3 regions of the Streptomyces sp. NPDC058459 genome follow, and region 1 is predicted to be linked to each of the others. Evidence: riboswitches for the same ligand, from Rfam matches in the RefSeq annotation. Region 1 holds a riboswitch; each other region holds the start of a gene.
What was found. A riboswitch is a leader RNA that binds a small molecule or an ion and turns the genes downstream of it on or off. The one in region 1 is predicted to bind thiamine pyrophosphate.

Region 1 (3,268 bases):
GCTCAAGGCTCAGGACGCGGCCCACCGGAAGACGCTGGTCGCCATCGACCAGCAGATCAAGCAGGGATCGAAGACGAGCGAGGTCGCGGCCGCCCGGACAGCCCGCCCCGTCGTCGCCATGCACCTGGACATGGTCCGCGGCGGCGTATGCCACCCGATGCCGCAGGGCACACACCACGGCGGCTGAGGAAAGACGCACGACCGTACGCCCGTCAGCGCCACACTCAGGAGACTTCATGTCCGAGACCGACACGTTTCTGCGCAGCGCACACGACCTGGGCCTCGCGGCCTGGTTCGGCGGATCTCTGATGGGGGCCGTCGGACTCAACGGCGCCGCCGAGGCGGAAGGCGGTACGGTGCGGGAAACCGCGCGCATCGCCAGCGCCGGCTGGGCGAAGTGGTCGCCCGTGGGCGCCGCCGCCGTGGTGGCGCATCTGGTGGGCGGAGCCGGGCTCCTCAACGCCAACAAGGAACGGGTGGCCCGCCAGAACAGCGTCGCCGCCTCCACCGCGGTGAAGCTGGCCGTCACCGCCGCCGCCCTGGCCGCGACCGCGTACACCCGCGTCCTGGGTCACAAGGTCGACCTCACCACCTCCGACGACCCCGACGCCCGCCAGATCGGGGAGGAGGCGCCCGGCGACCTCGAGACGGCGCAGCAGCACCTCACTCTCATGCAGTGGGTGGTGCCCTCCCTCACCGCCGCGCTGGTCGTACTCACCTCCCTGCAGGGCGAGCAGCAGCGGCCCACGCGGCAGTCCTTGGACGTCCTGCGGCGCGTCGCCCCCTTCGGCGCCTGACACGCCGGAAGAACGAGGCGGTGGCGACACCGAAACCGGTCACCCCGGCTGCCACTGGGACGGCACGTACGGCCGGCTCCGGGGCGAGGGACCGCCAAAGTCCCAGGTGCCGCTGCCGCCCGCTCGGGGCCGCGGAGGGGCCGGTGCACATCCACCCAGTCACGGGCTGAACTGACGTGCCGGGGCGGGGTCCATGACCTCTCCGTCAGTTTCGGACACCTCTGCTCGGCAGAGATCGTCTGTCAGACACGGCCTGAGCGCCCCGGCTCCGGCCGCCATACGCAAACCGACGGGCTCGCGGCGGAAAGGAGTTGCAGTAGGCTGGCCGGCGTAACGGACACGGGGTGCCCCGTCCGAGGGCTGAGATCACACCCGTTGAACCTGAACCAGTTAGCACTGGCGGAGGGATGTCTTCCATGAGTGTGGTGCGTCTTGCCGGCGAACCGTCCACCGACGGCCGGCCACATGTCTTCGACGGGCGGATGCCTGCGGCCGCCGGTGACCTCCGCGTCGAGGCGCACGGGATAGCGCCGGTCCCCGAGAGCAACCGTTACGGCGGCCCCGGCCGCCTGTTCACCGTGTGGTTCGCGCCCAACCTCACCATGACCGGCGTGTTCACCGGCACTACCGGCGTCGCACTCGGCCTGAACTTCGGCGCCGCGCTCGCCGCCGTCGTCCTCGGCACCCTGGTCGGGGCGGTGCCGACCGCGTATCTGGGGACCTGGGGAAGCCAGACCGGTGCCGGGCAACTGCCGCTGGCGCGCCTCGCGTTCGGCCGGGCGGTGGCGCTGCCCGCCGTCCTCCAATGGCTGTCCTCGGTGGCCTGGGACGCGCTGATCGGGCTCTTCGGCGGTGACGCGCTCGCGCGGCTGTGCGGCTGGCCGTTCTGGCTCGGCGTCCTGACGATGATGCTGGGGCAGGCCGCCCTGGGCGTGCTGGGGTACGAGGCCATCCACCGGCTCCAGATCGTCATGACCTTCGTGCTCGGCGCCGCGTTCGGACTGATCGCCTGGCGGCTGCTGGACGGTGCCCATCCGGTGGCGGCCGGCAGCGCGCACGGCGCCGACCAGGCCGGCGCGTTCGTACTGACCAGCACGATCGCGTTGAGCCTGACGCTGTCCTGGGCGCCGTACGCCAGCGATTTCAGCCGCTACCTGCCGCGCGCCACCTCTCGCCCGCGCATGTTCTGGTACACCCTGCTCGGCCTCACGGTGTCCTTCGTCGCCGTGCAGGCGCTCGGGCTGCTGGGTGCGTCCGTGCTGACCGACCAGACCGCCCGGGGTGTGCAGGAACTGCTGGGCGGCGGGGCCACGGCCGCGTTCGGCCTGCTCGCCGTGGCGCTGGCGGCGGTGTGCAGCAACGCCATGAACGACTACAGCGGTTCGCTGGCCCTCCAGACCCTAGGCGTGCGTCTGCCGCGCCCGGCGGCCGCCGTACTCGCCGCCGTGCTCGGCTTTCCGCTGGTGCTCTGGATGCACGCCGCCGACACCGCGGCCCGCTTCCAGAACGTGCTGCTCTTCGTCGGCTACTGGATCCCGGGGTTCGTGGCGATCGTCATCGTGGACTGGCGGGCCCGCGTCCGAGCGCGGCAGGGCGCTCCGATCGACCTCAGGGCCGAGGAGGCGGAGGTGGCCGAGGTGGCCGAGGCAGCCGGGCAGGGCGGTACGGACGGCTCCGCCGGTCGCGCCAGGGGTGCCCGGTCCCGCTCCGGGTGGGCGTCGTCGGCCGCTTTCGTCGCCGCCTTCGCCGCGGCCGTGCCCTTCATGAACACCACCCTGTACGAGGGACCGGCGGCCTCCGCCCTGAAGGGCGCCGACCTCTCCTTCTACGTGGCGTTCCTGGTGGCCGTCGCCGTCTACGCGCCGCTCCGGCTCCGCGGCCGTCCCCGCGCCTGACCCGCGCCCGCGCGGCTGCCCTCTGCCGCACCGCCGGCGCCCCGCCGGCGCCCCGTACGCCTCAGCCCTCTCCCTCGGACTCCCCCGGAGCGAACGCGCATGTCCACGACGCCCGCCGGTCCCACCGGCCTCGCCGCCTTCGCCCCGCGGGCCCTCGCCCGGGTGCGGGCGCAGGCCCCGCTGGTCCAGTGCCTGACCAACGCGGTGGTCACCGGCTTCACCGCGAACGTCCTGCTGGCCCTGGGCGCCGCACCGGCCATGGTCGACATCCCGGAGGAGGCCGGCCCGTTCGCGCGGATCGCCTCCGGGGTCCTGGTCAACCTCGGGACACCGCACGCGGAACAGCGCACCGCCATGACCGAGGCGGCACGTGCGGCGGCCGCCGCCGGCACGCCATGGGTGCTCGACCCGGTAGCGGTCGGCGCGCTGCCGGTGCGCACCGCGCTGGCCCGGCACCTGCTGGGCCTGCGGCCGACGGTGATCCGGGGCAACGCGTCCGAGATCATCGCGCTCGCGGGGGCGGGCGGCGGCGGCCGTGGGGTGGACGCGGCGGACGGTGTGGCGGCCGCCGAGGAG
Region 2 (3,268 bases), on a different contig from region 1:
CGGCGGCCGTGGTGAGGTCGAAGACCTGGGAGGTCTGGCGGTAGATCTCCACCTCCAGGGTGGAGAAGGTGGGGCCGCCGAGGATCTGGACCACGCCGAAGGAGGTGAAGGTGAACAGGAACACCATCAGCGCGGCGGCGGCCACGGCGGGCGCCAGGGCGGGCAGCGTGACCTGGCACCAGGCGCGCGGCGGGGACGCGCCGAGCATCCGGGCGGCCTCCTCCTGCCGGGGGTCGAGCTGGCCCCACAGGCCGCCGACGGTGCGGACGACCACGGCGTAGTTGAAGAAGACGTGCGCGAGCAGGATCGCCCACACCGTGGTGTCCAGGCGGACCCCCCACAGCTCGTCCAGCAGCCCGCCGTGGCCGACGAGCGCGAGGAACGCGGTGCCGACGACCACCGTGGGCAGCACGAACGGCACGGTGACCACGGCCCGCAGCACCTGCTTGCCCGGGAACTCCAGCCGGGCGAAGGCGTAGGCGGCGGGCAGGGCGATCAGCAGGGTGAGCGCGGTGGAGGCGAGCGCCTGCCAGGTGGTGAACCACAGCACGTGCCGGACGTCGGAGCGGCCCAGCACCTCGGCGAACCGCCCGAGGTGCCAGGTCCCGTCGGCCTTCAGCCCGCGCACCGTGATGGCGGCGACGGGCCAGGCGAAGAACAGCGCGAAGAACGCGACGGGCAGGGCCATGAGCCCCAGCCGCGCCACGCTCCCGCGGCTTCGCCGCCCGGCCGCCGCTACTTCAGTACGAGTGACGTCCACGAGCTGACCCACCGGTCGCGGTTGGCGGCGATCTTCTCGGGCGCCATGGTCACCGGGTCCTTGGCGGCGGGCCCGTACTCGGTGAACTCGGCGGGGACCTTCGCGTCCTTGATCACCGGGTACACGAACATGTTCAGCGGCATGTCCTGCTGGAAGCGCGTGGACAGCAGGAAGTCGAGGAACGCCTTGCCGCCCTCGGCGTTCCTGGCGTTCTTGAGCAGCCCGGCGAACTCGACCTGCCGGAAGCAGGTGCCCTCCGCGACACCGGTCGGGGCGGTCGCCGGCCTCTTCTTGGCATAGATCACCTCGGCGGGCGGCGAGGAGGCGTACGACACGACGAGCGGCCGGTCACCACCCGCCTTCTTGCCCTCGGAGGAGCCGGAGAACTCCTGGTAGTACGCCTGCTCCCAGCCGTCGACGACCTTGACGCCGTTGGCCTTGAGCTTCTTCCAGTACCCCGCCCAGCCCTGGTCGCCGTAGGCGGCGGCGCTGCCGAGCAGGAAGCCGAGGCCCGGCGAGGAGGTGCCGGCGTTCTCGGTGACCAGCAGGTTCCTGTACCTGGGGTCGGCGAGGTCGGCGAAGTTGCGCGGCGGCTTCAGCTTGTGCTCGTCGAAGTACGCCTTGTCGTAGTTGACGCAGATGTCGCCGTGGTCGACGGGCGTGACCCGGTGCCTGGCGCGGTCGAGCTGGAAGGCGGGGTCGGCCTGGTCGAGGCCCTTGGCGGCGTACGGCTGGAAGAGGCCGTTGTCGAGGGCGCGGGAGAGCAGGGTGTTGTCGACGCCGAAGAAGACGTCGCCCTGGGGGTTGTCCTTGGTGAGGACCGCCTTGTTGACGGCCTGTCCGGCGTCGCCGTCCTTGAGGACGCGCACCCGGTAGCCGGACTGCTTCTCGAAGTCCGCGATCACGTTCTTGGACGCGGCCCACGAGTCGTGGCTGACGAGGGTCACGGTCCTGGTGTCCGCTGCCCCCTTGGCGTCGGTGGACCCGCACGCGGAGAGCGTGAGCAGGCCGAGGCCGACCGCCGCGGCCACGAAGGTCTTGGTGTGCACTGGTGGTCCTCCTGGGGTGGGCCAGGAAGAGACGCGGCCCCGCCCGGACTCCGTGCGGGAGGCCGGGCAGGGCGCAACAGCTTGAGTGATGACCGAACTTCCTACCCGGAATGACCTGGGCGAGGTTCAGAGGGTCTGCGGCCTGGTCGCCGCACTCTCAGCGCTGTGGCGCTCCCCTGTCGGAATATGCAGATGTATGACCGTACGAAGGTGTACGGGTATGACGTTGTGCTGACCGGCCCAGGTTACCGCTCGGTGGCCGCGAGCTGGCCACACGCCCCGTCGATCTCCTGACCGCGGGTGTCCCGGACGGTCACCGGCACGCCGTGCGCGGCGATGGCCTCGACGAACGCCTTCTCGTCCTCGGGACGGGAGGCGGTCCACTTGGAGCCCGGGGTGGGGTTGAGCGGGATCAGGTTGACGTGCACGGGCCTGCCCTTGAGCATCCGGCCGAGCCGGTCACCGCGCCACGCCTGGTCGTTGATGTCCCGGATCAGCGCGTACTCGATGGACAGCCGGCGGGCCGACTTCTCCGCGTACTCGAACCCGGCGTCCAGCACCTCGCGCACCTTCCACCGCGTGTTCACGGGGACGAGGGTGTCGCGCAGTTCGTCGTCGGGGGCGTGCAGGGAGATCGCCAGCCGGCACTTGAAGCCCTCGTCGGCGAAGCGGTGGATGGCGGGCACGAGGCCGACCGTCGACACGGTGATCCCGCGCTGGGACAGCCCGAGCCCGTCGGGCGCCGGTTCGGTCAGCGCCCGGATGGCACCGACGACCCGCTTGTAGTTGGCGAGCGGCTCGCCCATCCCCATGAAGACGATGTTGGAGAGCCGGGCGGGCCCACCGGGGACTTCCCCGTCCCGGAGCGCCCGCATGCCGTCCACGATCTGGTGCACGATCTCGGCGGTGGACAGGTTCCGGTCCAGCCCCGCCTGACCGGTCGCGCAGAACGGGCAGTTCATCCCGCATCCGGCCTGCGAGCTGATGCACATGGTGACCCGGTCCGGGTACCGCATCAGCACGGACTCGACGAGCGTGCCGTCGAACAGCCGCCACAGCGTCTTACGGGTGGTCCCCTGGTCCGTGGCCAGATGCCGGACCACCGACATCAGCTCCGGGAACAGCGCCTCGCGCAGCCTCTCCCGCGAGCCGGCCGGGATGTCCGTCCACTGCTCGGGGTCGTGCGCGTACCGCGCGAAGTAGTGCTGCGAAAGCTGCCTGGCACGGAACGGCTTCTCGCCCGCCTCCGCGACAGCGTCCTTCCGCTCCGCGGGCGAGAGGTCAGCGAGATGCCGCGGCGGCTTCTTGGCTCCGCGGGGGGCGACGAAAGTGAGTTCTCCGGGCTTGGGCATGGTGGTACCAGTGTCTCAGATCGACTCCAGTGGCCTCAGCCACGGCGGGGTGGAGGTGGTCACCCCTGAGTACCGCCTGCCCGGCGCCGCTGACGCCGCCGGCTACG
Region 3 (3,268 bases), on a different contig from region 1:
GTCGTGGAACTCCCGCGCCGTGTCCGGGTCCAGGGCCAGGTTGAACTGGTCCTCCCACCGGAACTCGAAGCGGGCGTCCGAGAGCGCGTCGTCCCACTCCTGGGCTCCGGGGTGGCCTTTGGCCAGGTCGGCCGCGTGGGCTGCGATCTTGTAGGTGATGACGCCGGTCTTGACGTCGTCCCGGTTCGGCAGGCCCAGGTGCTCCTTGGGCGTGACGTAGCAGAGCATCGCCGTGCCCCACCAGGCGATCATCGCGGCGCCGATACCCGAGGTGATGTGGTCGTACGCCGGTGCGACGTCGGTGGTCAGCGGGCCGAGCGTGTAGAACGGAGCTTCGTCGCAGATCTCCTGCTGAAGCTCGATGTTCTCCTTGATCTTGTGCATCGGGACGTGCCCGGGACCCTCGATCATCGTCTGTACGTCGAAGCGCCGGGCGATCCGGTTGAGTTCCCCGAGCGTGCGCAACTCCGCGAACTGCGCCTCGTCGTTGGCGTCCGCGATCGAACCGGGCCGCAGACCGTCGCCGAGCGAGTAGGTGACGTCGTAGGCGGCGAGGATCTCGCAGAGTTCCTCGAACTTCTCGTACAGGAACGACTCCTTGTGGTGCGCCAGGCACCAGGCAGCCATGATCGAGCCGCCGCGCGAGACGATGCCGGTCTTGCGGTTCGCCGTGAGCGGGACGTACGGCAGCCGCACACCCGCGTGCACCGTCATGTAGTCCACGCCCTGTTCGGCCTGCTCGATCACCGTGTCCTTGTAGACCTCCCAGGTCAGTTCCTCGGCCCTGCCGTCGACCTTCTCCAGGGCCTGGTAGAGGGGCACGGTGCCGATGGGCACGGGGGAGTTGCGCAGCACCCACTCGCGGGTGGTGTGGATGTTGCGGCCGGTGGAGAGGTCCATGACCGTGTCGGCGCCCCAGCGGGTGGCCCAGGTCATCTTCTCCACCTCCTCCTCGATCGAGGAGGAGACCGCCGAGTTGCCGATGTTGGCGTTGACCTTCACCAGGAACCGCTTGCCGATGATCATCGGCTCGCTCTCCGGATGGTTCACATTGGCGGGCAGCACGGCCCGGCCCGCCGCGATCTCCTCGCGGACCACCTCGGGGGCGACGTTCTCCCGAAGCGCCACGAACTCCATCTCGGACGTGATCTCCCCCCGGCGGGCGTACGCGAGCTGTGTGACCGCCTGCCCCGCCCGCCCCCGCCGGGGCTGCCGGGGCCGTCCCGGAAAGACCGCGTCCAGATTACGCAGACCGCCGCGCGGCGAGGTGTGCTTGATCCCGTCGTCCTCCGGCCGGACGGGACGGCCCGCGTACTCCTCGGTGTCGCCACGGGCGACGATCCAGTTCTCCCGCAACGGGGCCAGCCCCCGGCGGACATCGGTGGCGGCTTCAGGATCGGTGTACGGGCCGGAGGTGTCGTACAGCGCGACCGACCGCCCGTTGGAGAGATGCACCTGACGGATCGGCACCCTCAGATCGGGGCGCGAGCCCGCGACATACGCCTTGTGCCAGCCGATGGACTTTCCGGCCCCCTCGCCCGACGAACTGGTCGTCGTGCTCCGCGCGGAGGCAAACGTGCGCGCGTCCTTGTTGGTCATGAGACCTACTCCCTACGCCGGCATTACCCGGTAACAGGTTCGGCGGTCGACGCAGCAAGTTCCGCCCGCAGATGTTTCACGTGGAACGTGGTTCCACGTGAAACATCGCAACGACGGAGGTCAGCGCCCTCTCAGCCCGGTGCTCCGAGCTCCCGCGTGTGCAAAGGTTCCTCCACGCTAGCGCCCGGTGTGACGGGATGAACAGTGGGCCTCCCCCCGTTCTTGCAATGATCGGGCCGTGACCACGACGCAGCAGCCCCCCTACCCTCCCCCCGGCCCACCCCGGCGACCCGGCTCCGGACCAGGCCCCGGCCCCGGCCCCGGGGGTGAGCACGGACCCGGCTCCGGAGGCGGGCACGACGGGCATGGTGACGGGCGCGGTGGTCATGGCGGCCATGGCGGTCACGGTCAGGGGCATGGCCACTCGCACAGCCACGGCCCCGCCACCCCGGTCTCCAAGCATCTGCGCAAGGTCATCGCGGCCATCCTGATCCCGTTCAGCGCGGCCGTCGTCGTGGGTCTGGTGGTGCTCTGGCCCGGAGGCGCGCCGCCGCACCAGCGCACCGGGGTCGGCTTCGACCGCCAGACCCAGCAGGCCACGGTTACCCAGGTCACCCCGGTGAGCTGCCAGGTGGGCGGTACCGGCGGGGGAGCCCCGGCCGGCGATCCTTCCGGCACGGGCGCGGGTCCGGCCACCCAGGCCCAGAAGGGCCCCTGCAAGAAGGCGACGGTCCGGGTCGACACCGGCAAGGACCAGGGCCGCACCTTCACCGAGCTGGTGCAGCCCGACCAGACCCGGCAGTTGCACCAGGGCGACAAGGTCGTGGTCGCCTACGAGCCCAAGGCGCCGAAGGACCTCCAGTACGCCGTCACCGATCTGGACCGCAAGTTCCCCATGGCGCTGCTGGCCGGAATCTTCGCGGTCGCCGTCGTGGTGGTGGGCCGGCTGCGCGGTGTCATGGCGCTGGTGGCGCTGGCCGTCAGCTTCCTGGTGCTGACCCTGTTCATCCTGCCCGCGGTGCTCCAGGGCTCGAATCCGCTGCTGGTGGCCGTGGTCGGATCGAGCGCGATCATGCTCATCGCGCTCTACATGTGCCATGGCCTGTCCGCACGGACCTCCGTCGCGGTGCTCGGCACCCTCGTCTCCCTGCTGCTGATCGGTTTCCTCGGCTCGCAGTTCATCGGCTGGGCCGCCCTCACCGGCAACACGGACGACAGCACGGGCCTGATCCACGGTCTCTACCCGTCGATCGACATGAGCGGCCTGCTGCTGGCGGGCGTCATCATCGGCTCGCTGGGCGTGCTGGACGATGTGACGGTCACCCAGACCTCTGCGGTGTGGGAGCTGCACGAGGCCAATCCCTCGATGGGCTGGCGCGGGCTGTACCGGGCGGGCATCCGCATCGGCCGCGACCACATCGCCTCCGTCGTCAACACCCTCGTGCTCGCCTACGCGGGTGCCGCGCTGCCCCTGCTGCTGCTGTTCTCCATCGCACAGAGCGGTGTGGGCACGGTGGCCACCAGTGAACTGGTCGCCGAGGAGATCGTGCGCACGCTGGTCGGCTCGATCGGCCTGGTCGCCTCGGTGCCGGTCACCACCGCGCTCGCCGCGCTGGTCGTGTCGGCCGACCGCCCCGCATCCGGTACGGCGGCTCCTCCGGCCGCCCGG

Region 2: another riboswitch for thiamine pyrophosphate. It lies ahead of ACFWN1_RS08100 (thiamine ABC transporter substrate binding subunit); the one in region 1 lies ahead of ACFWN1_RS29335 (purine-cytosine permease family protein).
Region 3: another riboswitch for thiamine pyrophosphate. It lies ahead of thiC (phosphomethylpyrimidine synthase ThiC); the one in region 1 lies ahead of ACFWN1_RS29335 (purine-cytosine permease family protein).

The regions. Positions count from the first base shown of each region.
Region 1 covers NZ_JBHXLV010000247.1:181-3,448, reverse strand. The annotation lists gene ACFWN1_RS29345 (DUF4142 domain-containing protein) at 1-187, shown strand, start outside; gene ACFWN1_RS29340 (hypothetical protein) at 237-797, shown strand; TPP riboswitch at 1,128-1,222, shown strand; gene ACFWN1_RS29335 (purine-cytosine permease family protein) at 1,214-2,692, shown strand; partial or broken gene thiM (hydroxyethylthiazole kinase) at 2,792-3,268, shown strand, end outside.
Region 2 covers NZ_JBHXLV010000027.1:1,670-4,937, reverse strand. The annotation lists gene ACFWN1_RS08105 (ABC transporter permease) at 1-688, opposite strand, end outside; gene ACFWN1_RS08100 (thiamine ABC transporter substrate binding subunit) at 736-1,809, opposite strand; TPP riboswitch at 1,890-1,997, opposite strand; gene rlmN (23S rRNA (adenine(2503)-C(2))-methyltransferase RlmN) at 2,055-3,161, opposite strand.
Region 3 covers NZ_JBHXLV010000018.1:29,952-33,219, reverse strand. The annotation lists gene thiC (phosphomethylpyrimidine synthase ThiC) at 1-1,599, opposite strand, end outside; TPP riboswitch at 1,592-1,765, opposite strand; gene ACFWN1_RS06265 (YibE/F family protein) at 1,838-3,268, shown strand, end outside.